DNA from 3 places in the Agromyces aurantiacus genome. Region 1 is predicted to be linked to each of the others. Evidence: predicted binding sites of a transcription regulator. Region 1 holds the regulator's gene; each other region holds the start of a gene.

Region 1 (9,891 bases):
CGCGCTCGGCGAGTGTGCCGGCCTCGCGGCTCGCGGCCGCGAGCTCCTCGCGCGTCGCGAGGAGGTCGAGGATGAGCGACTGCCGCTCCCTCGATTCGACGGCCATCGCGCGGTACCCGAGGCCGATGATGACGGCGACCCCGGCGGAGATGAGCGGGCCGAGCACGCTGCCGACCTCGAACCCGAGGTGCGACGTCGTGCCCCACACGCTGACCAGGAACGTGACCGCCACGAGCGGCACGCCCCAGCGCGCCGGCAGCACGTGCAGCTCGAGGAAGAAGAGCGGGAATGCGAGGAACGCGGCATCCGGGGTCAGCGCGCTCAGGCCGAGCCAGAGCCCGAGCAGCATGATCAGCCAGCCCGCGCGCATCCACGGCGTGATCACCTGGTGGGCGGTCACGACGCCCACCGCGTAGGTGCCGAGGAACGCGATCGAGAGGATGGCGATGGCCACGAGGTCGGGGCTGCCGGAGACGATCGCGCGGGCGAGCACGAACACCGTGAGCCCGACGACCAGCACGTGGAGTCCGACGCGCAGCGACCTGAAGACGGGCCGCAGCGCCGATGGCTGCACCCGTCCGACGAGGGGGGCATCGAGCACGGTCATGATGCGATTCAGCCTAGTGACCGGCCCCTTCCGGGGCATCCGTCGAAAGTGGGATCGGGCGCATGGGAGAATCGTCGGGATGTCTCCGAGAGCCGCCACCCCGCCGGTGCCCGCCGCCACCGACCCCGCGCTGATCCGCAACTTCTGCATCATCGCGCACATCGACCACGGCAAGTCGACCCTCGCCGACCGCATGCTGCAGATCACGGGCGTGGTCGCCGATCGCGACATGCGCGCGCAGTACCTCGACCGCATGGACATCGAGCGCGAGCGCGGCATCACCATCAAGAGCCAGGCCGTGCGCATGCCGTGGGAGGTCGGCGGCACGGGCTACGCGCTCAACATGATCGACACTCCCGGGCACGTCGACTTCAGCTACGAGGTGTCGCGCTCGCTCGCCGCGTGCGAGGGCGCCATCCTGCTGGTCGATGCCGCGCAGGGCATCGAGGCGCAGACGCTCGCGAACCTCTACCTCGCGCTCGAGAACGACCTCGAGATCATCCCCGTGCTGAACAAGATCGACCTGCCGGCGGCCGAGCCCGAGAAGTACGCGCGCGAGCTGGCCGACCTGATCGGCGGCTCGCCCGACGACGTGCTGCGCGTGTCGGGCAAGACCGGCATGGGCGTGGAGGACCTGCTCGACCGGGTCGTCGAGCGCATCCCCGCGCCGACGGGCGACGCCGACGCGCCGGCGCGCGCCATGATCTTCGACTCGGTGTACGACAGCTACCGCGGCGTCGTCACGTACGTCCGGATGGTCGACGGACGACTGAACCCGCGCGAGCGGATCCAGATGATGTCGACGAAGGCGACGCACGAGATCCTCGAGATCGGCGTGAGCGCGCCCGAGCCGACGCCCACGAAGGGCCTCAGCGTCGGCGAGGTGGGCTACCTCATCACCGGGGTGAAGGACGTGCGCCAGTCGAAGGTCGGCGACACGGTCACCTCGGCGGCCAAGCCGGCCGCCGATGCGCTGGCGGGCTACACCGAGCCGCTGCCCATGGTGTTCTCGGGCCTCTACCCGATCGACGGCAGCGACTACCCCGAGCTGCGTGAGGCCCTCGACAAGCTCAAGCTGTCGGATGCGGCGCTCGTCTACGAGCCCGAGACCTCGGTCGCGCTCGGGTTCGGGTTCCGTGCCGGCTTCCTGGGCCTGCTGCACATGGAGATCGTGACCGAGCGGCTCCGCCGCGAGTTCGGGCTCGACATCATCAACACGGCGCCGTCGGTGGTCTACGAGGTCACCACGGAAGACAAGAAGACCGTCACGGTGACCAACCCGAGCGAGTTCCCGACCGGCGGCAAGATCGCCGAGGTGCGCGAGCCCGTCGTGCGCGCGGCGATCCTCGCACCGAAGGACTACGTCGGCACGATCATGGAGCTCTGCCAGTCGCGCCGCGGCACGCTGCTCGGCATGGAGTACCTCGGCGAGGACCGGGTCGAGATCCGCTACAACATGCCGCTCGGCGAGATCGTCTTCGACTTCTTCGACAACCTGAAGTCGAAGACGGCCGGCTACGCCTCGCTCGACTACGAGCCGGCCGGCGACCAGGCCGCCGACCTCGTCAAGGTCGACATCCTCCTCCAGGGCGAGCAGGTCGACGCGTTCAGCGCGATCGTGCACCGCGACAAGGCGTACGCGTACGGCGTGCTGATGACCGGCCGCCTGCGCGAGCTCATCCCGCGGCAGCAGTTCGAGGTGCCGATCCAGGCCGCGATCGGCGCCCGGATCATCGCGCGCGAGTCGATCCGCGCGATGCGCAAGGACGTGCTCGCCAAGTGCTACGGCGGCGACATCACGCGCAAGCGCAAGCTCCTCGAGAAGCAGAAGGAGGGCAAGAAGCGCATGAAGATGGTCGGCCGCGTCGAGGTGCCCCAGGAGGCGTTCATCGCCGCGCTCTCGGGCGAGACCGAGAAGAAGGACGCCAAGAAGTAGCCGCTCCGCGTCGCGGGACTTCGGTCACGCAGGCCCGCCCCGCTCCGCCGCGAGAATCGTCGCATCACCGCGCGGCTGCGACCGCGCCGCCGGTGCGAGTCGAGGAGGACGCGATGGGCGGATGGCGGGCCGGCGTGGCCGGGTGGATCGCTCGCGTGCTGGGGATCCTGTACGTGGCGCTGCTCTGGTGGGCGTGGTGGCAGGAGTCGCAGGCGCGACGCGAGCCCAGGATGGGCGAGGACACGGCCGCGGGCTCGTGGTTCGAGCAGTGGGCCGTGCTCACGCACCTGCTGCCCGCGATCGTGCTGCTCGTGGTGCTCGTGCTCGCGTGGCGGTGGCCGGTCGTCGGGGCGATCGGGTTCCTCGCCTACGCGGTGATCACGGTCGTCAGCTGGTTCCCCGAGTGGGTCTACGCGGGCCTGGTCACCGGCCCGCCGCTCGTGATCGGCATCCTGTTCCTCGTCGAGGCGCTGGTCCAGCGTCGTCGCACAGGCACGGTCCAGCACGCCGCGTCGTAGAATCGGGGGATGCCCGGGACCGGGCTCGGGTGCCGCGTGTTCGCGCGGCATCCGTCATGACTGCCGCCGACCCCGGGAGGACGCACGATGAACCGTCGCAGCACCTTCACCGACCAGTCGGTCACGTACGGCGCGATCGGCGCCACGCTCGACCCCGACCTGCTGCGCTACCCGCCTGCCGGGTTCCGCCCCGCCGAGGATGCGGTCAAGCTCGGCTCGGGTCGCGAGCGCTTCGACCGCGCGGCCGAGGAGCTCATGACCTGGGGCATCCAGAAGGGCGCCGGGTTCGAGGTGATCGACGTCTCGCCGGGCACCGGCGCACAGTACACGGGCATCGCCTACGGCCCGGATGGCGCGCCCCTCGCCGACCAGCCCACGCCGCGCGTCGAGCAGCGGTTCGGCCCCGACGGCACGCCGTACGTCAGCGCCGGCATGACGGCGACGCTCAAGCCGCGCGGGCGCCGGGGGTCGCGCGGGCGGATTTCCGTGCTCGTCGTCTACGTCGTCGACGATCCGGGCCGGGTCGGCTTCGCGTACGGCACGACCGGCGACGGACCTGAGAGCGGCGAAGAGTCGTTCATCCTCGAGCACCGCGACGACGACAGCGTCTGGCTCACCATCCGCTCGGCGTTCGAGCCGCGCGGCGGCATCCGCCGACTGTTCGCGGGCTCGGTGCGCCGTCGCCGACGCGAGCTCACCAAGCGCGAGCTGCGCGCGCTCCACCCCGCGTACGTCTGAGCATGGCCGGGCCGCTTCCCCTCGCCGACCCGGCGCCCGCCGACGGGCTGCTGCCGCGCGGCGCCCTCGACCAGGCGGGCCAACGCGCACTCGGCGTGTACGTGCACGTGCCGTTCTGCCGGGTCCGCTGCGGGTACTGCGACTTCAACACGTACACCGCGAGCGAGCTCCGCGGCGCCTCGCAGTCGGGCTACGCCGCCCAGGCGATCGGCGAGATCCGGTTCGCGCGCGGCGTGCTCGCGGCATCCGGAGCGCCCGACCGCCCCGCGCAGACGGTCTTCTTCGGCGGCGGGACCCCGACGCTGCTTCCCGCCGACGATCTCGTGCGCATGCTCGGCTCGATCCGCGAGGAGTTCGGGCTGGCGCCCGGGGCCGAGGTGACCACCGAGGCCAATCCCGACTCGGTCGACGCCGACGACCTGCGCCGCCTGTCGGACGGCGGGTTCACGCGCGTGTCGTTCGGCATGCAGTCGGCCGTGCCGCACGTGCTGGCCGCGCTCGACCGCACCCACGACCCCGCGCGGGTGCCGCTCGTCGTGCGGTGGGCGCGCGAGGCGGGGCTCGACGTCAGCCTCGACCTCATCTACGGCACGCCGGGGGAGTCGCTCGCCGACTGGCGCACGAGCCTCGAGGCCGTGATCGCCGAGGAGCCCGATCACGTCAGCGCCTACGCGCTCATCGTCGAGGACGGCACGAAGCTGGCCCGTCAGATCCGCCGCGGCGAGCTCGCGACGCCCGACGACGACCTCTCGGCCGACATGTACGAGCTCGCGGACGACCTGCTCGGCGCCGCGGGCTACGAGTGGTACGAGGTCTCGAACTGGGCGAGGGGCGACGCGCAGCGCTCGCGCCACAACCTCGGCTACTGGCGCGGCGACGACTGGTGGGGCGTCGGCCCGGGCGCGCACAGCCACGTCGGCGGGGTGCGCTGGTGGAACGCGAAGCACCCCGCGGCGTACGCCGATCGGATCGGCGCCGGCGTCTCCCCGGCGGTCGGCCGTGAGACGCTCGACGCGGCGACCCGCGAGACCGAGCGGGTGCTGCTGTCGACGCGCATCCGCGAGGGCATCGAGGTGTCCTCGCTGCACGCCGGTGGCCGCCGTGCCGTGGCCGGCCTCGTCGCCGACGGGCTCGTGGAAGCGCGAACCGCCCTCGCCGGTCGGCTGACGCTGACGCGACGAGGGCGGTTGCTGGCCGACGCCGTGGTGCGGCGCCTGCTCGAGGACTGATCCCTAGCTGACGAACTTGATCGCCACGGGGTACACGTAGTACTCGCCGTTGTTGGCCTTGATCGCGGCGATGATGCCGAACACGATCGCGGCGATCCATGCGGCGATGAGGATGAAGATGCCGACGATCACGAAGGTCAGGATCGTGCCGACCACGTACGCGATCAGCAGCGTGATCTGGAAGTTCAGCGCGGTCGCGGTGTGCGCCCGGATGAACGGCCCCTTGTCCTTCAGGATCAGGTAGCCGATCAGGGCCGGCAGGAAGCCGAAGAGGATGCCGCCGATGTGGATCAGCGTCGCCCAGAGCTTCTCGTCGGCGGGGCTGAGCGGCTGGCTCTGCTGGTACGCGCCGCCGCCGGGGGGCGGCGGGGGCGTGGGGCCGCCGGGAGGGGGCGGAGGCGGCGTGCTGCCGCCGGGCGGCGTGGGGGGCGTGGGAGGTGGTGCGTCGGACATGATGCTGGCTCCTTGGAAGGTCGCGCCCGGATCGCGGGTCGGTCCGACCATGCTGGCACAGCGCGACGCGCCGGTCGAGGGATCCCGGACCGGCGCGTCGCGACTCGCGGTGCGGACCTACTTGATGAGGCGGATGGCGAAGGGGTAGCGGTAGTGGCGTCCCTCCTTGGCCTGCATGAAGCCGAGGACGGAGAACACGATGACGGCGATCCACAGCGCGGTCGGCAGCAGCCAGCCGATGTAGCCCCAGATGCCGAGCGTCACGACCGTGAGGATCGCGTTCACGATGAAGATCGCGATATAGGCGAACACGGCGGTGATCTGGAAGTTCAGCGCCTCCTTGGCCTCGGTGTTCGTGAAGGCGCCGCGGTCCTTGAAGACGAGCCAGATGATCAGCGAGGGCAGGAATCCCAGGATGCCGCCGAGGTGCGCGAACGAGCCCCACTGGACGTCCTGCTCGTGCGAGAGCGGAGCGGCGGGAGCGGTCGCGGGCTGGGGCGCCGCGTTCGGATCGTGCGGGGGGACGTTGGGGTCGGTCATGTCAGCCTTTCGGGTTGGGGTTTCGCGCGTCGAGCGCACGGCGGAGGCGGGATCGGCGCGCGGGACGATGCACACGCTACTGCCGCGCCGATCCGGGCGGCAACGGTGCCATCCCTGAATCTCGCGATATGATTAGCAGTCACGTGAACCGAGTGCTAAACCTCGGTGCGCCGCCGTCACGCCGGTCGAGGGAAGCGAGGGCCATGGTCTCCGAACGCAGTCTCGCCGTGCTTCGCGCCATCGTGCAGGACTACGTCGCGTCGCGCGAGCCGGTCGGCTCCAAGACGATCGTCGAGCGCCACCACTTCGGCGTGTCCGCGGCGACCATCCGCAACGACATGGCGCTGCTCGAGGAGGAGGAGCTGATCGCGGCCCCCCACACCTCGTCGGGCCGCATCCCGACCGACAAGGGGTATCGCGTCTTCGTCGACCAGCTCGCCGACGTGCGGCCGCTCACCTCCGCGCAGCGGCACGCGATCGAGACCTTCCTCGGCGAGTCGAACGACCTCGACGAGCTGCTCGCGCGCACCGTGCGGCTCGTGTCGCAGCTCACGCGCCAGCTCGCGGTCGTGCAGTACCCCAGCTTCCAGCGGGCGCGCGTCCGGCACGTCGAGCTCGTCGCGCTCGCGCCCACGCGAGTGCTGTGCATCCTCATCTCCGACTCCGGCCAGGTCGAGCAGCGCCTGGCCGAGCTCGACCAGTCCGTCGACGAGGAGACGCTGCACCGGCTGCGGAACCGACTCAATGACGTCGCGGCCGGCCGCACCATGTCGGAGGCCGCGGCGGCGCTCTCCGCCGAGACGGCCAACGCCGACCGCGCGCACGCCGAGGTCCTCCACACGCTCGCGGCCACGCTCGCCGACCAGGCCAAGTTCACGCGCGGCGACCGGCTGGTCGTCGCGGGCGCCGCCAACCTGGTCCGCACCGAGCAGGACTTCGCGGGCAACATCCTCGGGGTCATCGAGGCCATCGAGGAGCAGGTCGTGATCCTCAAGCTGTTCGGCGAGATGGCCTCCGACGACGGCATCGCGGTCCGCATCGGCCGCGAGAACGCGGCCTACGGACTCGGCGAGACCTCGGTGGTGTCGAGCTCGTTCGAGATCCCCGGCCGCGACGTCTCCCGGCTCGGGATCGTCGGGCCCACCCGCATGGACTACTCGCAGAGCATGGCGGCCGTCCGCGCCGTCGCTCGCTACCTCTCCCGCACGCTCGGCGAGAGCTGAACCGCGACGGGGCCGCCCCGCGGCATCCGTCACCGGCAATCGAAAGGAACCCGCCTGCAGTGGCCGACCACTACGAGGTCCTCGGCGTCTCCCGCGACGCCACCCCCGACGAGATCAAGAAGGCCTACCGCCGTCTCGCGCGCGAACTGCACCCCGACGTCAACCCGGGCGCCGAGGCATCCGAGCGCTTCAAGCAGGTCACGCACGCCTACGACGTGCTCTCCGACCCCAAGCAGCGCCAGCAGTACGACCTCGGCGGCGGCCAGGGCGGCTTCAACGGCGCCGGCTTCGGCGGCTTCGGCGACATCTTCGAGACCTTCTTCGGCGCCGCGCAGACCAGTCGCGGGCCGAGGTCGCGTCGCGAGCGCGGCCAGGACGCGCTCATCCGGCTCGAGGTGACGCTCGACGAGGTCGTCTTCGGCACCCACCGCGAACTCGAGGTCGACACGGCCGTCACGTGCGAGACCTGCCACGGCTCGTGCTGCCGGCCGGGCACGTCGCCCGTGACGTGCGACATCTGCGGCGGCACCGGGCACATCCAGCGCGCGGTGCGCTCGCTGCTCGGCAACGTCATGACCTCGAGCCCGTGCGGCTCGTGCCGCGGCTACGGCACCATCATCGCGACGCCGTGCGTGACCTGCCAGGGCCAGGGCCGCGTGCGCGCGCGGCGCACCGTGCCCGTCGACGTGCCGGCCGGCGTCGACACCGGAGTGCGCCTGCAGATGCCGGGGTCGGGCGAGGCCGGCCCCGCCGGTGGCCCGAACGGCGATCTCTACCTCGAGGTCAAGGTCAAGAACCACGAGGTCTTCAGCCGCGACGGCGACGACCTGCTCTGCACGCTCGAGGTGCAGATGACCGACGCCGTGCTCGGGACCAACGCGACCGTCGCGGCGCTCGACGGCGACGTCGACCTCGAGCTGAAGCCCGGCGTGCAGAGCGGCGAGGTGCTCACCGTGCGCGATCGCGGCATCACGCACCTGCGCGGCGGCGGGCGCGGCGACCTGAAGGTCGCCGTGCACGTGATCACCCCGACCAAGCTCAGCCACAAGGAGCGCGAGCTCGTCCAGCAGCTTGCGAAGGCGCGCAAGGCGCAGCCGCCGCAGCTCGGCCACTTCCAGCAGGGCCTCTTCGCGCGGCTGCGCGACCGGTTCCTCGGGTGAGCCGCGGGCGGATGTCGCGATGAGCAGCCTCTACCTCGACGAGACGCTCGACCTCGCCTCGGTCGCCGCCGGCGACACGGTCGCGGTCACGGGCGACGAGGCGCGCCATGCCGTCACCGTCGCGCGGGTGCGGGTCGGCGAGCGCGTGTCGGTCGGCGACGGGCGCGGCCGGATCGTGTCGGGCGCCGTGACGTCCGTCGAGGGCCGGCGCCTCGAGCTCGAGGTCGACGGCGTGCACGACGACCCGGTGCCCGCGCCCCGGCTCACGCTCGTGCAGGCGCTCGCGAAGGGCGACCGCGACGAGCTCGCGGTGCAGGCGGCGACCGAGCTCGGCGTGGACCGCATCGTGCCCTGGGCGGCCGGTCGATCCGTGTCGCGCTGGGAGGGACCGAAGGCCGAGAAGGGCCGTGCGCGCTGGGCGAGCATCGTCCGCGAGGCCGTCAAGCAGTCCATCCGGTCCCGGATTCCCGACGTCGAGGCGGTCGCCTCCACGAGGGAGCTGCCCGAGCGGCTCCGCGGCGAACGCGTGCTGCTGCTCGTCCCCGGCGCGGAGACGCCGCTGTCGGCCGTCCGACCCGACGGCCGCGACCTCGCGCTCGTCGTCGGGCCCGAGGGGGGCATGGATCCGACGGAGATCGAGCGGCTCCGGGAGGCCGGCGGCGAGCCCGTCCGGCTGGGCGACGGCGTGCTGCGCACCTCGACGGCGGGCCCCGCGGCGATCGCCGTGCTGTCGGTCGCGCTCGGGCGGTGGTGAGCCATCCGTGGCTACGATGGAGTGATGAGCGGAACGGCGGAACCCACGGTCTTCGAGCGCATCGCCGCGGGTGAGATCCCCGCGCGGATGGTCCTCGAGACCGAGCGGATCATCGCCTTCCACGACATCGCGCCGCAGGCGCCCGTGCACGTCATCGTGACGCCCCGCGACGGCCGCCACCGCGACGTGGTCGAGCTCGCCGCGGCCGATCCCGAACTGCTCGCCGAGCTGGTCGGCGCCGCCAAGCGCATCGCCGACGAGCTGACCGACGGCGAGTTCCGGCTCATCTTCAACACCGGTCCCGCCGCGGGCCAGACCGTGTTCCACGTGCACGCCCACCTCCTCGGCGGTGGCCTGAGGGAGGGATCGCTTGCCGGCTGACGACCCGGGCGAGACGCCGCCGCCCGCATCCGAGCTCCGCACCGACGAGGAGCGGCTGCGGATCGACGGCATCGCCATGGTGCGGCTCCTCGGCCCGCAGGACCGCCTGCTCACGAGCATCGAGCGCGAGTACCCAGGCGTCGACGTGCACGTGCGCGGCAACGAGATCGCCATCCGCGGGGAGGCCGGCGAGCGCGCGCGCGTGCGCCGGCTCATCGAGGAACTCCTCGAGCTCGTCCGCGGCGGCGAGGACCCGACCCCGATCGAAGTGAGGAGCTCCGCCCGAATGCTCGACGCCGACCCGGCCTCCCGCCCGTCCGACACGCTGGGGCAGGTCATCGTCTCCAGCCGC
Region 2 (9,891 bases), 1.1 Mb from region 1:
CGGGGCCCATCCTGCGCGTCAGCGACTAGTTGATGCGCTCGTAGGTGTTGTCGTCGCCGTACTCGTAGATGCCGATGGTGGCCTCGGTCGGGTCGCCGTTCTCGTCGAGCGTGATGGGGCCCGACGCACCGTCGTAGTCGACCTGCTTGCCCTCGGCGAGGAGCGCGGCGGCGTCGGCGAAGGTCGTGACCTTCTCGCCGTCGCCCGATCCACCGGAGACCTGCTGGAGGTACGCGCCGATGTCGGTGCCCTCGGTGCTGTTGGCCGCGTAGGCCGCCATCGCGATGAGCATCAGGGCGTCGTACGACTCGGGGCCGTAGCTGAAGTCGGCGAGCGTGTCGTCGACCCCGAGCAGGCGCTCGCGGAAGTCGTCGGCGAGCTTCGGCCCGGGCAGCGTGCCCTTGGCGCCGGCGATGAGGCCGGGCGCGAAGTCGGCGCTGTAGTCGGCCAGGTTGCCGTCGACGAAGTAGAGCTGGTCGCCGGGGTAGCCCGAGCCGACGAGCGCCGGAACGACGACCTTCGCCTCGTCGAACGTGATGACCGCGACCGCGTCGGGGTTCGCCGCGTTGATCGCCGCCAGCTGCGAGTCGAAGTTCGAGTCGCCGGTGTTGAAGAGCTCCTGCGCGACGACCTCGCCGCCGGCCTCCTCGAACGCCTTCGTCGTGAACTCCGCCAGACCGGTGCCGTACGGGTCGTTCAGCACCAGCAGGCCGAGCGTGGAGGCGCCGTCCTCGGCGATGAGGTTGCCGAGCACCTCGCCCTGGAGCTTGTCGGACGGAGCCGTGCGGAAGTACAGGCCGTTGTCGTCGTAGTCCGTGAAGTCGGGCGACGTGTTCGCCGGCGAGAACTGGACCACGCCCGCGGCGGTGATCTGGTCGATGACCGTGAACGACACGCCCGAGGACGCGGCGCCGATGATGGCCGAGACGTCCTGCGAGAGGAGGTCGGTCACCGAGACGGTCGCGATGTCGGTCGTGGTGTCGCCGGAGTCGCGGTAGACGACCTCGACCTGGATGCCGGCGTCGGCCTCGTTGATCTCCTGCGCGGCGAGTGCCACGCCGGCCTCCTCGGGCGGGCCGAGGAAGGCGAGCGTGCCGCTCTGCGGCAGGATGGTGCCGACCTTCAGGGTGAGGTCGCGCTCACCGGCCTCGATGGGCTGGGCGTCGCCGGTGTCGGCGGGCTCCTCCGACTCGGCCGGGGCATTCCCGCCCGTGCTGCACGCGGTGAGGAGGAGGGCGGACACGCCGGCGATGGCGATGCCCGTCCAGGCCGCGCGAGCCGAGCGCGAGGCGGTTGCCTTCGCGAATACGCTCATGTTGCTCCTTGGGACTGAAGGATCGGTACACAGATGCAGCGTCGTGCGACGCCGGTGTTTTGACAGTATTCGGCGGGTCCGACCGAGACAAGGGATCCCGGTCACAACCCGGTAACGCCGCCCCAATCGTTACCTCGGTGACACATCCTGCCCGTCGAACGCACGAAATCCGCGCCTCGCGCAGGATCCGCGCACGCTTCGCGCGTGCGTGGGTGCATGGCGGGTCGGCTGCGCAAGACCCCCGTAGAGGGGTCTCGCGACGTGGGTGGCCCGCTGCCGCGAGCGTCACGGCCGCCGTTCGAGCCGGCTCAGAGCGCCGCGAGCGCCGCCCGGCGGCTCGCCCGCGCACCGCGCACGAGGTCGACGGTGAGCACGGCGAGGGCGAGCCACACGAGTCCGAACCCGAGCCAGCGCTCGGGCGGCATCGGCTCGTGCAGGACCAGGACGCCCACGAGGAACTGGATGAAGGGCGCGAAGTACTGGATGAATCCCATGTAGATGAGCGGCAGCCTGCGGGCGGCCGCCGCGAACAGCAGCAGGGGAACCGCCGTGACGGCGCCCGCGGACAGCAGCAGCACGGTGTGCCACGTGCCCAGGGTGCCCATGGTCAGCCCCGTCGTCGTGGCGACGACGACCAGCAGCACGGCGGCGGGCGGGGCCAGCCACGCGGTCTCGAGCGTCAGGCCCGAGACGGCGTCGACCCGGTGGCCCACGCGCTTCTTGATCAGGCCGTAGAACCCGAAGCTGAACGCGAGCACGAGCGCGATCCACGGCAGTTGGCCGTAGCCGACGGCGAGCACGACGACGGCGACGATGGAGATGCCGACGGCCGTCCACTGCACGGCGTTCAGGCGCTCGCGCAGCACGAGCACGCCGAGGAAGACCGTGACGATCGGGTTGATGAAGTAGCCGAGGGCGGCCTCGACCACCTGGTCGGACAGCGTCGCGTAGACGTAGGTGAACCAGTTGACGAAGATGAGCGCTCCGGCCGCGCCCATGGTGAGGACGACCCGCCGGTCGCGCAGCAGCACCGCGAACGGGCGCCACGTGCGCGTGATCGCGATGAGCAGCGCGCAGAACACGAGCGAGAGGAGGATGCGCCAGGCGACGATCTCGAGGGGTGTCGTCGGCGCGAGCGCGATGAAGTAGATGGGCAGGAAGCCCCAGAGCCCGTAGGCCGAGACCGCGAAGACGAGTCCGAGCCGGTTCACCCCCGCCTTCGGGGCGCGGGACGGCGCGGCGGCGGGAGGAGGGGATGGCACCGGATCAGCCTACGCGCGACCGCGGACTCCGCGTCGCCGCATCCGTGCCCTCGCCGCCGCGGTCCCGCTGCGGCCCGCGCGCAGGACGCCCGACCGGCCGGACATGACGACGCGGCCCGGATGCCGAATGGCATCCGGGCCGCGGAACGTGTCGAGTCGGCTAGCGGACGACGACCGCGAGCACGTCGCGGGCCGACAGCACGAGGAACTCCTCGCCGCCGAACTTCACCTCGGTGCCGCCGTACTTCGAGTACAGGACGCGGTCGCCGACGGCCACGTCGAGCGGAACGCGGTTGCCGTTGTCGTCGATGCGGCCCGGGCCGACCGCCACGACCTCGCCCTCCTGGGGCTTCTCCTTGGCGGTGTCGGGGATGACCAGGCCGGATGCGGTGGTCTGCTCGGCCTCGACCTGCTTGATGACGATGCGATCCTCGAGCGGCTTGATGGAAACCGACACGGTTGACCTCTTTCTTGACGAAGACTGGGTTAGCAGCCTCTGAGTGAGAGTGCTAACCCGAGTCTAGGGCGGTTCTGGCACTCGTGCAACGTGAGTGCCAGCGGATGTCGCGGTGCTAGCGTGGCGGCGTGGAACGCGACGAGCTGGTGCGGCTGCTCTCCCCCGAGGGGCTCGATCTGCTCGACTCGCTCCCGGCCTGGTCGAGCAGCGCCGATGTCGTGCGCACGGTCGCCGACCTGCGCAAGCAGGGGCACTCCCCCGGCCTGGTCGCCGCGGTGCTGAGCCAGTCGAAGCTCCGGGCGAAGGCGCGTGCCAAGTTCGGCGAGTTCGCCGACCGGATGCTCTTCACGGAAGCCGGCCTCGAGCAGGCGACGCGGCTCCGCGTCGCCGCCCTCCACGCGGGACGGTTCGCCCGCGCAGGACTCCGCCACGTCGCCGACCTCGGCTGCGGGATCGGCGGCGACGCGCTCGCCTTCGCCGCGGTCGACCTCGAGGTCACCGCCGCCGAGGCCGACGAGGTCACGGCGGCCATCGCCGCGTTCAACCTCACGCCCTTCCCCCACGTCCACGTGGTGCACGCGCGCGCCGAGGAGGTGCCCCTGGCCGGCATCGACGCTGCGTGGCTGGACCCCGCACGGCGCACGACGACGGGCGGTACCACGACACGGCTCTCCGACGCCGCGGACTACTCGCCGTCGCTCGAGTTCGCGTTCGGCCTCGCCGATCGCCTGCCGATCGGCGTCAAGCTGGGCCCGGGGACCGACCGCGACGTGATCCCGCCGGGCACCGAGGCGCAGTGGGTCTCGGTCGACGGCGATGTCGTCGAGCTGGCGGTGTGGACCGGCGCCCTCGCGCGGCCCGGCGTCGGCCGCGCGGCGCTGGTCATCCGGGGCGACGGCGCGCACGAGCTCGTGGCGCCCGGCGACAGCGAGGATGCGCCGGTCGGGCCGCTCGGGGACTACCTGTACGAGCCCGACGGGGCCGTGATCCGGGCGCGCCTCATCGGCGACCTCGCCCGCGCGAACGGCGCCTGGATGCTCAGTCAGGGCATCGCCTACCTCACCGGCGACCGCGAGGTCGACAGCCCCTTCGCGCGCGGGTTCCGGGTGCTCGAACGGCTCCCCGCCGACGAGCGCCACCTCCGGCAGGCGTTGCAGGCCCGTGGCGTCGGCACGCTCGAGATCAAGAAGCGCGGCGTCGACGTCGACCCCGCCGCACTGCGGACGCGGTTGAAGCTCCGCGGCGACGACGCGGCGACCATCGTGCTGACGCGCGAGGAGGGCCGGCACGTCGCCCTCCTGGTCGAGCGGCTCTGAGCCGGCCGCCTCGAGCGCGGAGCCGGCACCGAGCCCGTCAGCGCGGGAGCGCCCCGAACACGATCGCGTAGTAGCCGATCCACACGCACGAGAACACCAGGCCGGCGATGCCGGCGCCGATGCCCACGAACGCGGGGATGCGGCCGTGCTCCTCGCGGCGCACGCCGAGCACTCCGAACACGATCGCCGCGACGGACACCGGGAGCATCCATCCGACGAACAGCGACGCGGCCGCGCCGATCACGCCGAGGGCGGCGGCGACGTAGCTGTAGACGCGCCGGCGCTCCTCCTCCTCGACCTCGTACTCGGGCACCTCGGGCTCGGGTCGGCGCACCGCGAGCAGCTGGCCCGTCGGCAGGGCGTGCAGCTCGCCCGTGTCGAACGGGCGGTCGAACTCCCGCGGCGCCCCCGCGGAGGGCCGCTCGGGTTCGCCCTGCGCAGGCGCCGCCGGATGCGGCTCGATCGCCGTGTGCGGGCCGACCGGCGTCGGCGCGGTGTGCGTGGGCACCGCATGCGGCGGCGCGGCGGCGGGCGCGACGGTCCGCTCGGGCGGGATGCGCTCGTCGGTCATGCGGACTCGGGCCGGGTCAGTAGGAGTAGCCGCTGTAGGCGTCGCCGATCGCGAACAGCACGCCCCACAGGATGAAGGAGAGCAGCGCGAGTCCGAGGCCGATGAATCCGAGCACGATGCCGGTCAGCCACATGCCCTTGGCGGCCGGCTCGCGCTTGCGGCCGATGAAGCCGAGGATGACGGCGGCCGCGGGCACGAACAAGCCGAGCACGCCGCCGACGAATGGCAGGAACAGGATCGGCGAGCCGACGATGCCGATGATGCCCGCGATGAGCGAGATCAGGCTGTAGACCGACGTCGGCCTGGCCGCCTGCGGGGCGTACGGTCCGGTGGCGCCGTACGGTGCCGGGGCGGCGGGCGGCACGGAGCCGTACGCCGGCGGCGGGACGGGCGGCGCACCGTACTCGGACGGCGCCCCGTAGGCGGACGGCGCCCCGTACGCCGCGGGAGCCGCCCCGTACGCGGGCGGAGCGGCATCGGTCGGGGCGCCGTACGGCGACGACGGCGTTCCCGCCGTGTAGGACGGCGGTGCGGGCGGTACCGGCGGCCCCGACGGCGCGGGAGGGACCGGCGGCACGGGCGGGGCGGGCGGCGCGGGCGGCTCCGGCGCCTCGAGCGGGTGCACCGGCTCGGGTGCCTCGGGCCCCGGCTCGGCCGGGATGGTCGGCTCGATCGGCTCGGCCGGGATGGTCGGCTCGATCGGCTCGGCCGGGATGGTCGGCTCGATCGGCTCCGCGGGCACGGGGGGCTCGACGGGCTCCGCCGGGATCGACGGTTCGGACGGCGCGACCGGCTCGACCGGCTCGTCGGGATTCCTGGGATCGCTCATGTCGAGCCCCTTCCGTGCTGCGGGTGGATCAGTAGGTGGTGATGTTGCCGCTGCTGACCGCGGCGCCGAGGATCGCGAACCACGCGATCACGGCGATGATGCCGACGACGAGGCCGATGTAGCCGATGATCAGGCCGGCGATCGCGAGGCCGCGGCCCTGCTCGCCGGTCTTCTTGATCTGGCTCAGGGCGATGTGGCCGGTGATGATGCCGACGATCGAGATGAAGAACGACGAGACGAGCGAGACGATCGCCAGCACGTTGGTCTTCTGCGACGCCGGAGCGCCGTAGGCGGGCGCCGACGCGTTGTACGCGGGAGCGGTGCCGTAGGACGGCGCGGGCTGGGCGGGCGGAGCCGGAGGAACGTTCGGGACGTTCGGGTCGGCGTTGGGGTCGGTCATGTGAACTGCTCTCCCTCAGGTGTGTGCATGGACTGGGCCATGCTGGCAGCGCCGCGGTGCGGTGTCAACGACCTGCGGCGCGGGTCGCGGCCCCGCGTTCGCGGGGTTTCTCGCGTCACCATAGCGCCCGTCGACGACGCCCGGCAGGGGCGGAAGTCCCCATGTCTCCCGACGTCGCGCCGCGACGGCCCGCTCAGGTCTGGATGTCGGTGACCGGGAGGGTCGAGTCGGCGCCGAAGTCGAGTCCCGAGGGTTCATGCCCGGCCATGATGAGCCGGGCGCCGAGCGCCGCGATCATGGCGCCGTTGTCGGTGCAGAGCGAGAGCGGCGGGATGCGCAGCGCGACGCCCGCGTCATCCGCCCGCTGCTGGGCCACCTCGCGCAGCCGCCGGTTGGCGACGACGCCGCCGCCGAGCAGGAGCCTGGGCACGCCGAGGTCGGTGCACGCGGCGATCGCCTTCGACACGAGCACGTCGACGACCGCCTCGCGGAAGCTCGCGGCGACGTCGGCGAGGGGCACCGGCTCGCCCGACGCCTCGCGCTGCTCCATCCACCGCGCGACCGCGGTCTTGAGCCCCGAGAACGAGAAGTCGTAGCGGTGGCGATCGAGGTCCTTCGGCCGGGTCAGCCCCCGCGGGAAGCGGATGGCGTCGGGGTCGCCGCCCACGGCGGCGCGGTCGATCTCGGGACCGCCGGGGTAGGGCAGCCCGAGCAGGCGCGCGACCTTGTCGAACGCCTCGCCCGCGGCGTCGTCGATGGTCTCGCCGAGCAGCTCGACGTCGGAGTCGAGGTCGCGCACGAGCAGCAGCGACGTGTGCCCGCCCGAGACGAGCAGCGCGACGCTCGGGGTCTGGAGCGGCCGGTCGCCGAGGAGGTCGGCGCCGACGTGGCCGACGAGGTGGTTCACGGCGTAGATCGGCTTCTCGAGCGAGAGCGCGAGCGCCTTGGCCGCGCCCACGCCGACCATGAGCGCGCCCGCGAGTCCCGGGCCGCTGGTCACGGCGACCGCGTCGAGCTCGTCGAGCCCGACCGACGCCTCGTCGAGCGCCGCCCGGATCGTCGGCCCGAGCGCCTCGAGGTGTGCGCGCGCCGCCACCTCGGGCACGACGCCGCCGTAGCGGGCGTGTTCCTCCATCGACGAGGCGATGGCGTTGGCGAGCAGCTCGGTGCCGCGCACGATGCCGACGCCGGTCTCGTCGCACGAGGTCTCGATGCCGAGCACGAGCGGGGCGTCGCGGTTCACGGCGTTCCTCCTGCGGGGTCTGCGGGCGCGGGCGCGCCGACGGCGCCGGATGCCGCGGGGCGGGCGAGCGCGGGCGGCACCGCGAGCCGCATGGCGATCGCGTCGACCCCGTCGGGCTGGTAGTAGCCGCGGCGCACGCCGATCTGCTCGAAGCCGAGGGACTCGTAGAGCGTTCGCGCGACCGGGTTGTCGGCGCGCACCTCGAGGAACAGCTCGGTCGCCCCGCGACGACGCGCCTCGTCGATGAGGGCGTGCATGAGGGCGCGCCCGATCCCGCGGCCCCGCGCGGCGGCGTCGACCGCGATGGTCTGGATGTCGCCCTGCCCCGAGCCGCGCGGCGCCAGCAGCCCGGCGTAGGCGAGCGGCCGGTCGGGCCGCTCGTCGTCGATGACCACGAGGTAGTACGTGTGCGCGCCCTCGAGCTCGGAGCGCATGGCGTGCTCGGGCCAGGCGTCGGTGGCGAACGTGGTGCGCTCGATCGCCATGATCGCGTCGAGGTCGCCGGGGCGCGCACGTCGCAGCATGAGGCTCACGGCGTCACCCGCTTGGCGGCCGAGAGCGTGACGTCGGGCGCGCGCAGGTAGAGCGGCTCGTCGCCCGCGACCGGCAGGCGCCCGGACGCCCAGGCGAGTTCCGCGAGCAGGCCGAGCGAACCGGCCGAGACGGTGTCGGCGTCGAGGCGGATGCCGCGGGGCTCGGGCACCGCGTCACGCGGCTCGAGGCGCGGGGCGGCGGAACGGACGGGCAGGCCGTCGGCGTCGATCCCGTCGTAGTCGGTCACGGCGGACTCGCGGCGACGGGCGTCGGTGACGACCTGCAGCGGACCGCTGCCGGAGGCCGAGTACCACGCGAGTGCGATCGCGTCGTGGCTGACGACGGGCACGACCGGCCGCCCGATGCCGAGCGCGAACGCGCGCGCGGCGGCGATCCCGACGCGGAGGCCCGTGAAGGGCCCCGGGCCCATGCCGGCGGCCACGGCCGAGAGATCGGCCGGGCGAACGCCTGAGCGCGCGAGCACCTCGCGGATGCCGCCGCCGATCGCCTCGGCGTGACGCATCGTGTCGCGCGTGCCCGTCTCGGCGAGGATGCCGCCGTCGCGGTCGACCACGGCGACGGACGTGCCGGTCGAGGTGTCGATCGCGAGGAGCATGTCCCAAGCCTACGGGGGCTCGCGCACGCGCGGGTCAGGCGTCGATCGCGGAGGCCGCGGCGTACGGGGTGTCCGCCCAGCGCGGACCGTGCCCGAGGATCTCGACGGTCCGGGGCTCGTCGGCGTCGAGCTCGTCGGCCTCCGGTTCCCCGGCGCCCGACCCGTCGGCGCGCGCCTCGTCGCCGCGCCGACGGGCGATCACGACCTCGAGCCAGGACTCGGCGACGCCGTCGAGCAGGCCGGCGCCCCATTCCACGACGACGACCGCGTGCGCGAAGTCGAGGTCGAGGTCCTCGAGCTCGGCAGCGCCCGAGAGCCGGTAGGCGTCGACGTGCACGAGCGGCGCACCGCCGACGAGGCTGGGGTGGGTGCGCGCGAGCACGAACGTCGGGCTCTGCACGGGCCCGCGGACGCCGAGGCCCTCGCCGATCCCGCGCGTGAGCGTGGTCTTGCCGGCGCCGAGCGGCCCGGTGAGCACGACGAGGTCGCCGGCGCGCAGCCAGGTGGCCAGCTCGCGCCCGAGGTCCTCCATCGCCGCCGCGTCGGGCACGCTCCGGCGCGTCACGACGGCTCCAGGTGGGTCCGCGGCACGCGCGGGCCGATGCGGGTGACGATCTCGTACGCGATCGAGTCGGCTGCGTCGCCCCAGTCGTCGGCCGAGGGCGCGCCGGTCCCGGGGTCGCCGAAGAGCACGACCTCGTCGCCGACGGCCACGTCCTCGTCGCCCACGTCGACGAGGAACTGGTCCATGGCGATCCGGCCGACGACGGGATGGCGCCGCCCGCCGATCGCGACCTCGCCCCGCCCGGAGGCCTGACGGGGCACGCCGTCGGCGTACCCGAGGGGCACGAGCGCGAGCGTGGTCGACCGCGAGGCGCGCCACGTGTAGCCGTAGGACGCGCCGGTGCCCTCCTCGACCCGGCGCACCGCCGCGATCCGGCCGCGGAGCGTCATCACGGGCCGCAGGCCCAGTTCGGCCGCGGTCGTGCCGTCGCCGTAGGGCGGAACGCCGTACAGGCCGATGCCGATCCGCACCATGTCGAGCCGCGCCTCGGGGAACCGGATGGCGGCCGCCGTCGAGGCGAGGTGCCGCACCTCGGGTGCGAGGCCGGCGGCCTCCGCCGACTCGACGCCGCGCAGGAACGCCTCGAGTTGGGCGGCGTCCTCGGCGGGCGACGCGTTGGCGAGGTGGCTGAAGAGGCCTCGCACGCGCACGCGTCCGGCGCGTTCGAGCTCGACCGCGCGCTCGATCGCCGGCGCCCAGTCGGTCGCCGCGATGCCGTTCCGGCTGAGCCCCGTGTCGAGCTTCAGGTGCACGTTCGCCGGTCGATCGGCGATCGTCGCCGCC
Region 3 (9,891 bases), 970 kb from region 1:
GATCGAAGTCGGGCGACGAGTCCGAGATCGTGACCGGCCGCAACGCCGTCGTCGAGGCGCTGCGCACGCGCATCCCTGCGACGACCCTCTACCTCGCCGCGCGCATCGAGATGGACGACCGCGTGAAGGAGGCCGTCAAGATCGCCACCAATCGCGGCATCCCGATCCTCGAGGTCATGCGGCCCGAGCTCGACCGGCTCGCCGGCGAGGGCGGCGTGCACCAGGGCCTCGCCCTCAAGGTGCCGCCCTACGAGTACGCGCACCCCGTCGACCTGCTCGACGAGGTGCTCGCCGACGGGCTCACGCCGCTGTTCGTCGCGCTCGACGGCGTCACCGACCCGCGCAACCTCGGGGCCATCATCCGCTCGACCGCGGCGTTCGGCGGCCAGGGCGTCATCGTGCCGCAGCGCCGCTCGGTCGGCGTCACCGCGGCCGCCTGGAAGACCTCGGCCGGCGCGGCCGCGCGCGTGCCGGTCGCGATGGCGCCGAACCTCACGCAGACGCTCAAGTCGCTGAAGGAGCGCGGCGTGTTCGTGCTCGGCCTCGACGGCGGCGGCGACGTGTCGTTGCCCGGGCTCGACTTCGCCGACCGCCCGATCGTCATCGTGGTCGGCTCGGAGGGCAAGGGACTCTCGCGCCTGGTGACCGAGACGTGCGACGCGATCGTCTCCATCCCGATCTCCGCGGCGACCGAGTCGCTCAACGCCGGCATCGCGGCGTCGGTCACGCTCTACGAGATCGCGAAGCTCCGCGCCGCACGCTGACCCGCCGGCCGTCGTCGGATGGTCCGTGCGCCGAGCGCGTGTACATCCGGCGAACGCGGGTGCCTGCCCGCGCGCTCTCGCCGGATCTACACGCGCTCGGCGAACGCTCGTGCACCTCGGAGGCGCGGTGCGGTCGCGGCGGCGGGTCAGACCTTGAGGCGCCAGTCGCCCTCGTCGTCGGGGTCGTGCACCGGGATCGCGGTCGTGTCGGGGGCGATCGAGGGCAGCGCGGTCGTGATCGCCTCGGTGGGCGGCCCGATCACGGTCGCCTCGTCGCGCCGGTGCCGCAGCACGTCGTTGATGTAGGCGGTCAGGGCCTCGGCGAGCGGGATGTCGCGGCCCTGCTGCTGCGCCATGTACCAGCGGTGCTCGAGCAGCTCGTGGAACACCTCGGCGGGCTCGAGCTTGCCCCGCAGCTCCTGCGGCACGGCGCGCACGACGGGCTCGAACACGCGCATGAGCCACTCGTGCGCGACCATCTCCTCGTCCTGGCTCTGCTTGTTGTACGCCGCACGGTACGAGTCGAGGTCGTTCAGCAGGCGCCGCGCTTGGTTCTCGCCCGCGTCGAGGCCGGTCAGCCGCAGCAGCCGGCGCTGGTGGTGGCCCGCGTCGACGACCTTGGGCTGGATGCGCAGCGTCGTACCGCTCTCGTCGGTGCGGATCGCGAGCTCCTCGATGTCGAAGCCGAGCTCGTTGAGGCGGTTCACGCGCTCGTTGATGCGCCACCGCTCGGCCACGCCGAACGACTCGCTGCCCGTCAGCTCGCTCCAGAGGTTGCGGTACGCGTCGACGATGCCGTTCGAGATGCGCACCGGGTCGAGCTCGTCGGCGACGCGGCCGCCGGCCTCGAGGTCGAGCAGCTCGCCGGCGATGTTCACGCGCGCGATCTCGAGGTCGTTCTCGCGCTGGCCGTTCGAGAGGCCGCCCTCGTAGAGCTTGCCGGTCTCGGCGTCGACGAGGTACGCGGCGAACGCGCCCGCGTCGCGGCGGAAGAGCGTGTTCGAGAGCGACACGTCGCCCCAGAAGAAGCCCACGATGTGCAGGCGCACGAGCAGCACCGCGAGCGCGTCGACGAGCCGGGTCGCGGTGTCGGGGCGGAGGGTCTGCGAGAACAGCGCGCGGTAGGGGAGCGAGAAGCGCAGGTGCCGAGTGACGAGCACGGGCGCGAGCTCGGCGCCGTCGGCATCCGTGCGGTTCGTGATGACCGCGACGGGTTCGACGCAGGGGATCTCGAGTCGCTGGAGCATGCGCAGCATGTCGTACTCGCCGCGCGCCATCTCGGCCGTGGTCTCCTTGATCGCCACCACATGGCCGCTCAGGTGCGCGAAGCGCACGAGGTGCCGCGAGATGCCCTTCGGCAGCGCCGCGATGTGCTCGCTCGGCCAGGCCTCGAGCGGGAGGTCCCATGGGAGGTCGAGCAGGGCCGGATCGGTCATCGCCGACGTGATCGAGAGTGTGCCGCTCATCACGCCCAGCGTACCGGGGAACGACGAAGCCGGCCGGGCCGAAGCCCGACCGGCATCGCGATCGCGGAATGCGAGGGTCAGCTGGCGACCGGCGCCTCGAGGAGGCGGGCACCCGACTCGGCGTCGAACACGTGCACGTGCTTCGGCGTCGGGAGCAGGTAGACCGTGTCGCCCGCGAAGGGGTGCACGCGGCCGTCGACGCGCGCGACGATGTCGGTGCGCCTGCCCTCGATGGTCGAGTGGCCGTAGAGGTAGCCGTCGGCGCCGAGCTCCTCGACGAGGTCGACGACGACCTCGAGGCCCTCGCCCTGCGTGCTCGAGACCTGGATGTCCTCGGGGCGCACGCCGACCGTGACGACGCCGCTCGTCGCGGAGGCGAGCGCCTCGCGCTCGACCGCCACCGTCGCGGAGCCGAACTTGATGCCGCCGTCGACCACGTCGGCGTGGAACAGGTTCATCGCCGGCGAGCCGATGAAGCCCGCGACGAAGACGTTGTTCGGCCGCTCGTAGAGCTCGCGCGGGGTGCCGACCTGCTGGAGCACGCCGTCCTTGAGCACCGCGATGCGGTCGCCCATGGTGAGCGCCTCGGTCTGGTCGTGCGTGACGTAGACCGTGGTGACGCCGAGGCGGCGCTGCAGCGAGGCGATCTGGGTGCGGGTCTGGACGCGGAGCTTGGCGTCGAGGTTCGACAGCGGCTCGTCCATGAGGAACACCTGCGGCTGGCGCACGATGGCGCGGCCCATGGCGACGCGCTGGCGCTGGCCGCCCGAGAGCGCCTTCGGCTTGCGGTTGAGGTAGGGCTCGAGGTCGAGCAGCTTCGCGGCCTCGAGCACCCGCGCGGCGCGCTCCTCCTTGCCGACGCCGGCGATCTTGAGCGCGAAGCCCATGTTCTCGGCGACGGTCATGTGCGGGTAGAGCGCGTAGTTCTGGAAGACCATCGCGATGTCGCGGTCCTTCGGCGGCACGTCGGTGACGTTGCGGTCGCCGATGAAGATGTTGCCCTCGTTGACCTCTTCGAGGCCCGCCAGCATGCGGAGCGAGGTGGACTTGCCGCAGCCCGAGGGGCCGACCAGGACGAGGAACTCGCCGTCGGCGATCTCGAGGTCGAGCTTGTCGACGGCGGGACGGGTGCCACCGGGGTAGAGGCGGGTGGCCTTGTCGAACGTGACTGACGCCATGGTTCTGTTCTCCTTCACCGGCAGGTACGTGCCGGACGATCCGTAGTGAATGGAAACGCCGACATCCATGTCGACGCTCCCTCAGTATGTCATGCGACGCGACCGACCCGGCAATCGTGACGACCGGGGGGCCCGGGCCCAGCGCGGGCCCACGGCGGCGGCGCACGGCGGCCGCGTCCAGCGCGTGTCGGGGCGCCGTTTGGGCGATTCACAGCGATCGCTCCTACACTCGTTCGTTGCGCCTGTCGTGTGCCCGTGTGCCCGCGTGCGAGCGCTCACACAGCGACCCGGAGTTGACCATCGATGAGCACTGGCGGACCGAACCAGCCACGTCCCACCCGTAACGAGCGTCGCGAGGCGGCCCGCGAGAAGGCCAGGCTGCTCCGGGAGGAGCAGAAGAAGCGCGACCGCCGCAACAAGCTCCTGATCCAGGGCGGCGTCATCGTGGCGATCCTCGCGGTGGCCGGCCTGATCGTCGCGCTCGTCCTCGGCAATGCGCCGGCGGGCGGTCCGGGGCCGAAGAACATGGCCAGCGACGGCATCGTGCTGGTCGGCGGCGAGGGCGGCATCCAGGCCGTCGAGACGCCGGCCATCCCCGATGGCGGCGAGCCCACGCCCACCGAGCCCGACGAGAGCGGCACCGTCGCCAACATCGTCACCTACATCGACTACCTGTGCCCGTACTGCGGCCAGTTCGAGACGACGAACAACGAGACCATGCGCACGATGGTCGAGTCGGGCGCCGCCACGCTCGAGGTGCACCCGATCGCGATCCTCACCAACAAGTCCGCGGGCACGCAGTACTCCCTGCGTGCGGCGAACGCGGCCGCGTGCGTGGCCGAGTACTCGCCCGAGGCGTTCTTCGACTTCAACGCGCTGATGTTCGAGAACCAGCCCGAGGAGCTCTCGACGGGGCTCACGAACGACGAGATCAAGAAGCTCGCGTCGCAGGCCGGGGCCGCCTCGTCGGTCGACTCGTGCATCGACCAGACCCGGTTCAAGGGCTGGGTGCAGGATGCCACGGAGCGAGCGCTGACCGGCCCGATCCCGAACTCCGAGCTCGACTCGGTCACGGGCACCCCGACCGTGCTCGTGAACGGCAAGCAGTACGTCGGCTCGCTCGAGGACTCCGCCGAGTTCCAGGCGTTCGTGCTCCAGGCGGCCGGCGAGAGCTACTCGGAGTCCACGGCGACGCCCACGCCGACCCCGACGCCCGCGGCGCAGTAGGCCCCGGCGACCCGTTCGACGGCCCGGCCCAGCGGCCGGGCCGTCGTCGTGCGCGGCCCCGCACCCGGTCGGTAGGATGTGGGGACACCTGCCGGCTTGGCGCAATTGGTAGCGCACCGCTCTTGTAAAGCGGTGGTTACGGGTTCGAGTCCCGTAGCCGGCTCCATGACCAGCACCCCCGCACCCGGCCCCGCGGATGTCGCGGCACCCTCCATCCCGTCGACGCCGACCTCGCTCGGCGACCACCACCCGCACCATCACGCCGAGCGATCGCGCGTGCCGATGTGGGCCGCGGTCGCGCTCACCGTGGTCTCGGGCGCACTCGTGGCCGTGCAGTCGCGCATCAACGGCCAGCTCGCGACCCGGCTCGACGACTTCGCGGTCGCCGCGCTGATCTCGTTCGGCTCGGGACTGCTGATCCTGCTCGCGGTGCTCGCGGCGTGGCCTGCGGGACGCCGCGGGGTCGGCCGCCTGCGTGCGGCGCTGCGCGAGCGGCGGCTCGCGAGGTGGATGCTGCTCGGCGGCGTCGCCGGCGCCTGGTTCGTCGCCACCCAGGGCATCGCGGCGGGCGTGCTCGGCGTCGCGCTGTTCACGGTCGCGATCGTCGCGGGGCAGACGCTCGGCGGCGTCGTCTTCGATGCGATCGGCATCGGACCCGGCGGTCGACGGCCGCTGACGGTCCCGCGCGTGGCCGGCGCCGTCCTGGCCCTCGCCGCGATCGGGTGGGCGGTGTCGGCCCAGGTGGCCGCCGCCGTGCCCGTGCTGCTCATGGTGCTGCCGTTCTCGGCGGGCTTCGCGGTCTCGTGGCAGCAGGCGATGAACGGGCGCGTCCGCACCGCCGCGTCGAGCGCGCTCGCGGCCACGCTCGTGAACTTCGCCGTGGGCACGACGGTGCTCGTCGTCGTGCTGCTCGTGCACGCGGCATCCGTCGGCTGGCCCACCGCCATGCCGGCCGAACCGTGGCTGTATGCGGGCGGCGCCGTCGGGTGCGTGTTCATCGCCATGCAGGCCGCGCTCGTGCGCCGCGTGGGGGTGCTCGTGCTCGCGCTCGGCATCGTGGCCGGGCAGCTCGCCGCGGCCCTCGCCCTCGACCTGCTGCTGCCGACCTCCGGGCACGGCGTGGGTCTCGCGACCATCGGCGGAACGGTGCTCGCGCTCGTGGCGGTCGCGCTCTCGAGCGCGCGTCGGCCGGCTCGCCACACGGCGCCGCCGGCGCCCGTCAGTCCAGCGAGCTGAGGCGACCCTCGGCGACCGGCGCCCGACGACGCTCGGGCCGCCCGGTGGCCGGCTTGCCGCCCACGTAGAGCCACCCCATGAGCCGCTCGCCCTCGGCGAGGCCGTGCATCCCGGCGACCACCGGATGGCGCGTGTGCGGGCCGGTGCGCCACATGACGCCCCATCCGGCCTCGTCGAGCAGGAGGGTCAGCATGTGGCCGACGCCGGCCGCGCAGGCCTCCTGCTCCCACTCGGCCACCTTCGGGTGCGGCTGCACGACCGCCACGAGCGCGAGCAGCAGCGGCGCGCGCACCGGCTTCGCGGCGAGCTTCGCCGCGGCCTCCCCCTCGACGGCGGCGGCCTCGACGAGCGCGTCGCCGAGGCGCCGCCGCGCCTCACCGCGAAGGGCGATCACCCGCCAGGGCACGAGCGCGCCGTGGTCGGCGACCCGCCCCGCCGCCTCGAGGAGGTCGGCCAGCTCGGCGTCGTCGGGTGCGTCATCCGTCACCTTCGGCCAGGAGCGTCGCGCCAGCGCCGCCGCTCGCACGGACCCCACGCTCAGGACTCGGGCGCGAAGTCGAGCGCGATCGAGTTCATGCAGTAGCGGTCGCCGGTCGGCGTGCCGAACCCGTCGGGGAACACGTGGCCGAGGTGCGAGCCGCAGTTCGCGCAGCGCACCTCGGTGCGGACCATGCCGAGCGAGGTGTCCTCGATCAGTTCGACCGCTTCGGGCCGCACCGACTCGTAGAAGCTCGGCCAGCCGCACCCCGAGTCGAACTTGGTGCCGCTCTTGAACAGCTCGGCGCCGCACGCCGCACAGGTGTAGACGCCCGCGCGCTCCTCGTCGAGCAGCTCGCCCGTCCACGGGCGCTCGGTCGCGGCCTCGCGCAGCACGGCGTACCGCTCGTCGCCGAGCTGCTCGCGCCACTCGTCGTCGGACTTGCTCACCTGGTAGGCCATGGTTCTGCTCCTCGTGCACGTGGGGGGACCACTCCATCGTCGCGCATGCGGCGACGCGTGGTGCAACGTGCGACCTCCGGAGCGTGTTCCCGCGCCGGCGAGGGCGGCCGTTCACGCTCGCCGAGCGTGGCGCACGGGTCGTTCCCGGCCGCCGCTCCCTAGGATGGCGTCACACGCCGAGCACGGGATGGAGGTGCGATGGACGCGGCACGCCGACCGGACCGCCCGGGCCCTCCCGGGACATCCTCCGCCGACGCCGTGGAGCCCGCGGCCGGACTCGACGACCGGCAGCGCGACATCCTCGCCTTCGAGGCACGCGCGTGGCGCGACGCCGCGCGGAAGGCCGATGCGATCCGCGACGAGCTCGGCATGTCGGCCGCGCGGTACTACCGGCTGCTGGGCGCGCTGGTCGATTCGCCGGCGGCGCTGCGGCACGACCCGATGCTCGTCAAGCGGCTGCAACGGCAGCGCGACGCGCGCGCGGACGCCCGCGCACGTCGTACGATTCCCCACGGCCATCCGCTCGGCTGACCCGGCCCCGACCCTCGACAGGACCCATGGCGCAGAAGTTCCCCCGCGACCGATTCGACTCGATCCCGCACGGCATCGAGCGGGTGGGCGCGCACCGCGCGCCCGCGCGTCGCCGGGCGCGGTGGATCACCTTCGGCTGGGCCGCGCTCGCGACGGTCGTGCTCGCGGTCGCGGGCATCGCGGCCGTGTCGGTATTCAACAACCGACTGAACTTCGACGACGTGGCCGCGCCGACGGGCTCGCCGACGCCGGTCGCGACGGTCCCGCCGACGGTCGCCCCCGACATCCCCGTCACGGTGCTCAACGGCACCACCACCACGGGACTCGCGGCCAAGGCGAGCGAGGCGCTCGCCGCGGGCGGGGTGCCCGTCGGCGTCGCCTCGAACGCGGACTCGTCCGACATCGAGCAGACCGTGGTGTACTACGCCTCCGCCGACCTCGAGGGGGCGGCCCGCGGCGTCGCCCAGCTCCTGCCGGGCGCCGAGGTGCGACTGAGTGAGGACTTCGCGGCCGAGGGCCTGCAGCTGGTCGCCGTCCTCGGCGCCGACTACGCCGAGCAGGTCGCCGGCTGACGCCGGTGACCGAATCGTTGCCATTCTGCGACCATTCGCGGCGCCGGCCCCCTTGTGCGGCGCGCGTGCGCTGTGACTATCTGGAAACGGTCGCTCGTACCCGTGTGATGCAGCAGTGCCGTGCCGGCGCCTGCCAGCACGGCGGACGGCCCGGTACAGGCGGAAGGCACGTGCCGACTCGGAAATCGGCAACATGGGAGCAACGCATGGCGAACGGAACCGTCAAGTGGTTCAACGCTGAAAAGGGATACGGATTCATCACCGTCGACGGCGGAGGCCAGGACGTGTTCGTCCACTACTCCGCGATCGACATGGCGGGGTACAAGGTGCTCGAAGAGGGCCAGCAGGTGACCTTCGACGTCGGCTCGGGTGCCAAGGGCCCGCAGGCCGAGGCCGTTCGCCCGGCCTGAGTCCCTCCCCGGAAGCGCCGCCGTCCCGGACGGCGGCGCTTCCGCATGTCCGCGCACGTCGGGGCCGTCGACGCTCGCTTGCACTCGTGGCGGGTGAGTGCCAGAATCGGTTTAGCACTCGCTCGATTCGAGTGCTAACCCTTCGAATCTTCGAACGTCCGGAAGGGACGAGAGACACACATGGCAAAGATCATTGCTTTCGATGAGGAGGCCCGTCGCGGCCTCGAGCGTGGCCTCAACACGCTCGCCGACGCGGTCAAGGTGACCCTCGGCCCGCGCGGCCGCAACGTCGTCCTCGAGAAGAAGTGGGGCGCCCCCACCATCACGAACGACGGCGTGTCGATCGCCAAGGAGATCGAGCTCGACGACCCGTACGAGAAGATCGGCGCCGAGCTGGTCAAGGAGGTCGCGAAGAAGACCGACGACGTCGCCGGCGACGGCACCACCACGTCGGTCGTGCTCGCCCAGGCGCTGGTCCGCGAGGGCCTCCGCAACGTCGCCGCGGGCGCCGACCCCATCTCGCTCAAGCGCGGCATCGAGAAGGCCGTCACGGCCGTCTCCGAGGAGCTCCTCGCCGCCGCCAAGGAGGTCGAGACCAAGGAGGAGATCGCCGCCACCGCGTCGATCTCGGCCGCCGACGCGCAGATCGGCGAGATCATCGCCGAGGCGATCGACAAGGTCGGCAAGGAGGGCGTCGTCACCGTCGAGGAGTCGAACACCTTCGGCACCGAGCTCGAGCTGACCGAGGGCATGCGCTTCGACAAGGGCTACCTGTCGGCGTACTTCGTCACCGACCCCGAGCGCCAGGAGGCGGTCTTCGAGGACCCGTACATCCTCATCGCCAACCAGAAGATCTCGAACATCAAGGACCTGCTGCCGATCGTCGACAAGGTGATCCAGTCGGGCAAGCAGCTCCTGATCATCGCCGAGGACGTCGACGGCGAGGCCCTGGCCACGCTCGTCGTGAACAAGATCCGCGGCATCTTCAAGTCGGTCGCCGTCAAGGCGCCGGGCTTCGGCGACCGCCGCAAGGCCCAGCTCCAGGACATCGCGATCCTCACGGGCGGCCAGGTCATCTCCGAGGAGGTCGGCCTCAAGCTCGAGAACGCCACGCTCGACCTGCTCGGCCAGGCGCGCAAGGTCGTCATCACCAAGGACGAGACGACCATCGTCGAGGGCGCAGGCGACCCCGACCAGATCGCGGGCCGCGTCGCCCAGATCCGCTCGGAGATCGAGAACACCGACTCCGACTACGACCGCGAGAAGCTCCAGGAGCGCCTCGCCAAGCTCGCCGGCGGCGTGGCCGTCATCAAGGCGGGCGCGGCCACCGAGGTCGAGCTCAAGGAGCGCAAGCACCGCATCGAGGACGCCGTCCGCAACGCGAAGGCCGCCGTCGAGGAGGGCATCGTCGCCGGTGGTGGCGTCGCGCTCATCCAGGCCGGCAAGGCCGCGTTCGGCAAGCTCGAGCTCGTGGGCGACGAGGCGACCGGCGCGAACATCGTCAAGGTCGCCATCGAGGCGCCGCTCAAGCAGATCGCCCTCAACGCGGGCCTCGAGCCGGGCGTCGT

What was found. The regulator HrcA, encoded in region 1, represses chaperone genes, less so after heat shock. The targets are predictions, from matches to a motif close to TTNGCACTCGNNNNNNNCGAGTGCNAA.
Region 2: groES (co-chaperone GroES) is a predicted target of HrcA. The motif match lies at 3,109-3,135, and genes of this name have one in related genera.
Region 3: groL (chaperonin GroEL) is a predicted target of HrcA. The motif match lies at 8,435-8,461, and genes of this name have one in related genera.

Annotation. Positions count from the first base shown of each region.
Region 1 is NZ_JAFBBW010000001.1:2,223,169-2,233,059, forward strand. Features, by position in the region: gene JOD46_RS10530 (sensor histidine kinase) at 1-607, opposite strand, end outside; gene lepA (translation elongation factor 4) at 687-2,543, shown strand; gene JOD46_RS10540 (DUF7670 domain-containing protein) at 2,657-3,061, shown strand; gene JOD46_RS10545 (DUF1990 domain-containing protein) at 3,149-3,799, shown strand; gene hemW (radical SAM family heme chaperone HemW) at 3,802-5,028, shown strand; gene JOD46_RS10555 (DUF4870 domain-containing protein) at 5,032-5,481, opposite strand; gene JOD46_RS10560 (DUF4870 domain-containing protein) at 5,599-6,021, opposite strand; gene hrcA (heat-inducible transcriptional repressor HrcA) at 6,225-7,244, shown strand; gene dnaJ (molecular chaperone DnaJ) at 7,304-8,404, shown strand; gene JOD46_RS10575 (16S rRNA (uracil(1498)-N(3))-methyltransferase) at 8,424-9,158, shown strand; gene JOD46_RS10580 (HIT domain-containing protein) at 9,183-9,539, shown strand; gene JOD46_RS10585 (PhoH family protein) at 9,616-9,891, shown strand, end outside.
Region 2 is NZ_JAFBBW010000001.1:3,339,656-3,349,546, forward strand. Features, by position in the region: gene JOD46_RS15730 (ABC transporter substrate-binding protein) at 26-1,315, opposite strand; gene rarD (EamA family transporter RarD) at 1,624-2,577, opposite strand; gene groES (co-chaperone GroES) at 2,738-3,034, opposite strand; gene JOD46_RS15745 (class I SAM-dependent methyltransferase) at 3,163-4,350, shown strand; gene JOD46_RS15750 (hypothetical protein) at 4,388-4,921, opposite strand; gene JOD46_RS15755 (DUF4190 domain-containing protein) at 4,938-5,750, opposite strand; gene JOD46_RS15760 (DUF4190 domain-containing protein) at 5,779-6,150, opposite strand; gene tsaD (tRNA (adenosine(37)-N6)-threonylcarbamoyltransferase complex transferase subunit TsaD) at 6,344-7,393, opposite strand; gene rimI (ribosomal protein S18-alanine N-acetyltransferase) at 7,390-7,917, opposite strand; gene tsaB (tRNA (adenosine(37)-N6)-threonylcarbamoyltransferase complex dimerization subunit type 1 TsaB) at 7,923-8,543, opposite strand; gene tsaE (tRNA (adenosine(37)-N6)-threonylcarbamoyltransferase complex ATPase subunit type 1 TsaE) at 8,578-9,075, opposite strand; gene alr (alanine racemase) at 9,105-9,891, opposite strand, start outside.
Region 3 is NZ_JAFBBW010000001.1:3,189,314-3,199,204, reverse strand. Features, by position in the region: gene rlmB (23S rRNA (guanosine(2251)-2'-O)-methyltransferase RlmB) at 1-764, shown strand, start outside; gene JOD46_RS15135 (DUF4032 domain-containing protein) at 911-2,230, opposite strand; gene JOD46_RS15130 (ABC transporter ATP-binding protein) at 2,308-3,408, opposite strand; gene JOD46_RS15125 (DsbA family protein) at 3,712-4,635, shown strand; tRNA gene JOD46_RS15120 (tRNA-Thr) at 4,726-4,801, shown strand; gene JOD46_RS15115 (DMT family transporter) at 4,801-5,871, shown strand; gene JOD46_RS15110 (nitroreductase family protein) at 5,855-6,397, opposite strand; gene msrB (peptide-methionine (R)-S-oxide reductase MsrB) at 6,409-6,810, opposite strand; gene JOD46_RS15100 (DUF3263 domain-containing protein) at 7,069-7,341, shown strand; gene JOD46_RS15095 (LytR C-terminal domain-containing protein) at 7,368-7,913, shown strand; gene JOD46_RS15090 (cold-shock protein) at 8,120-8,323, shown strand; gene groL (chaperonin GroEL) at 8,504-9,891, shown strand, end outside.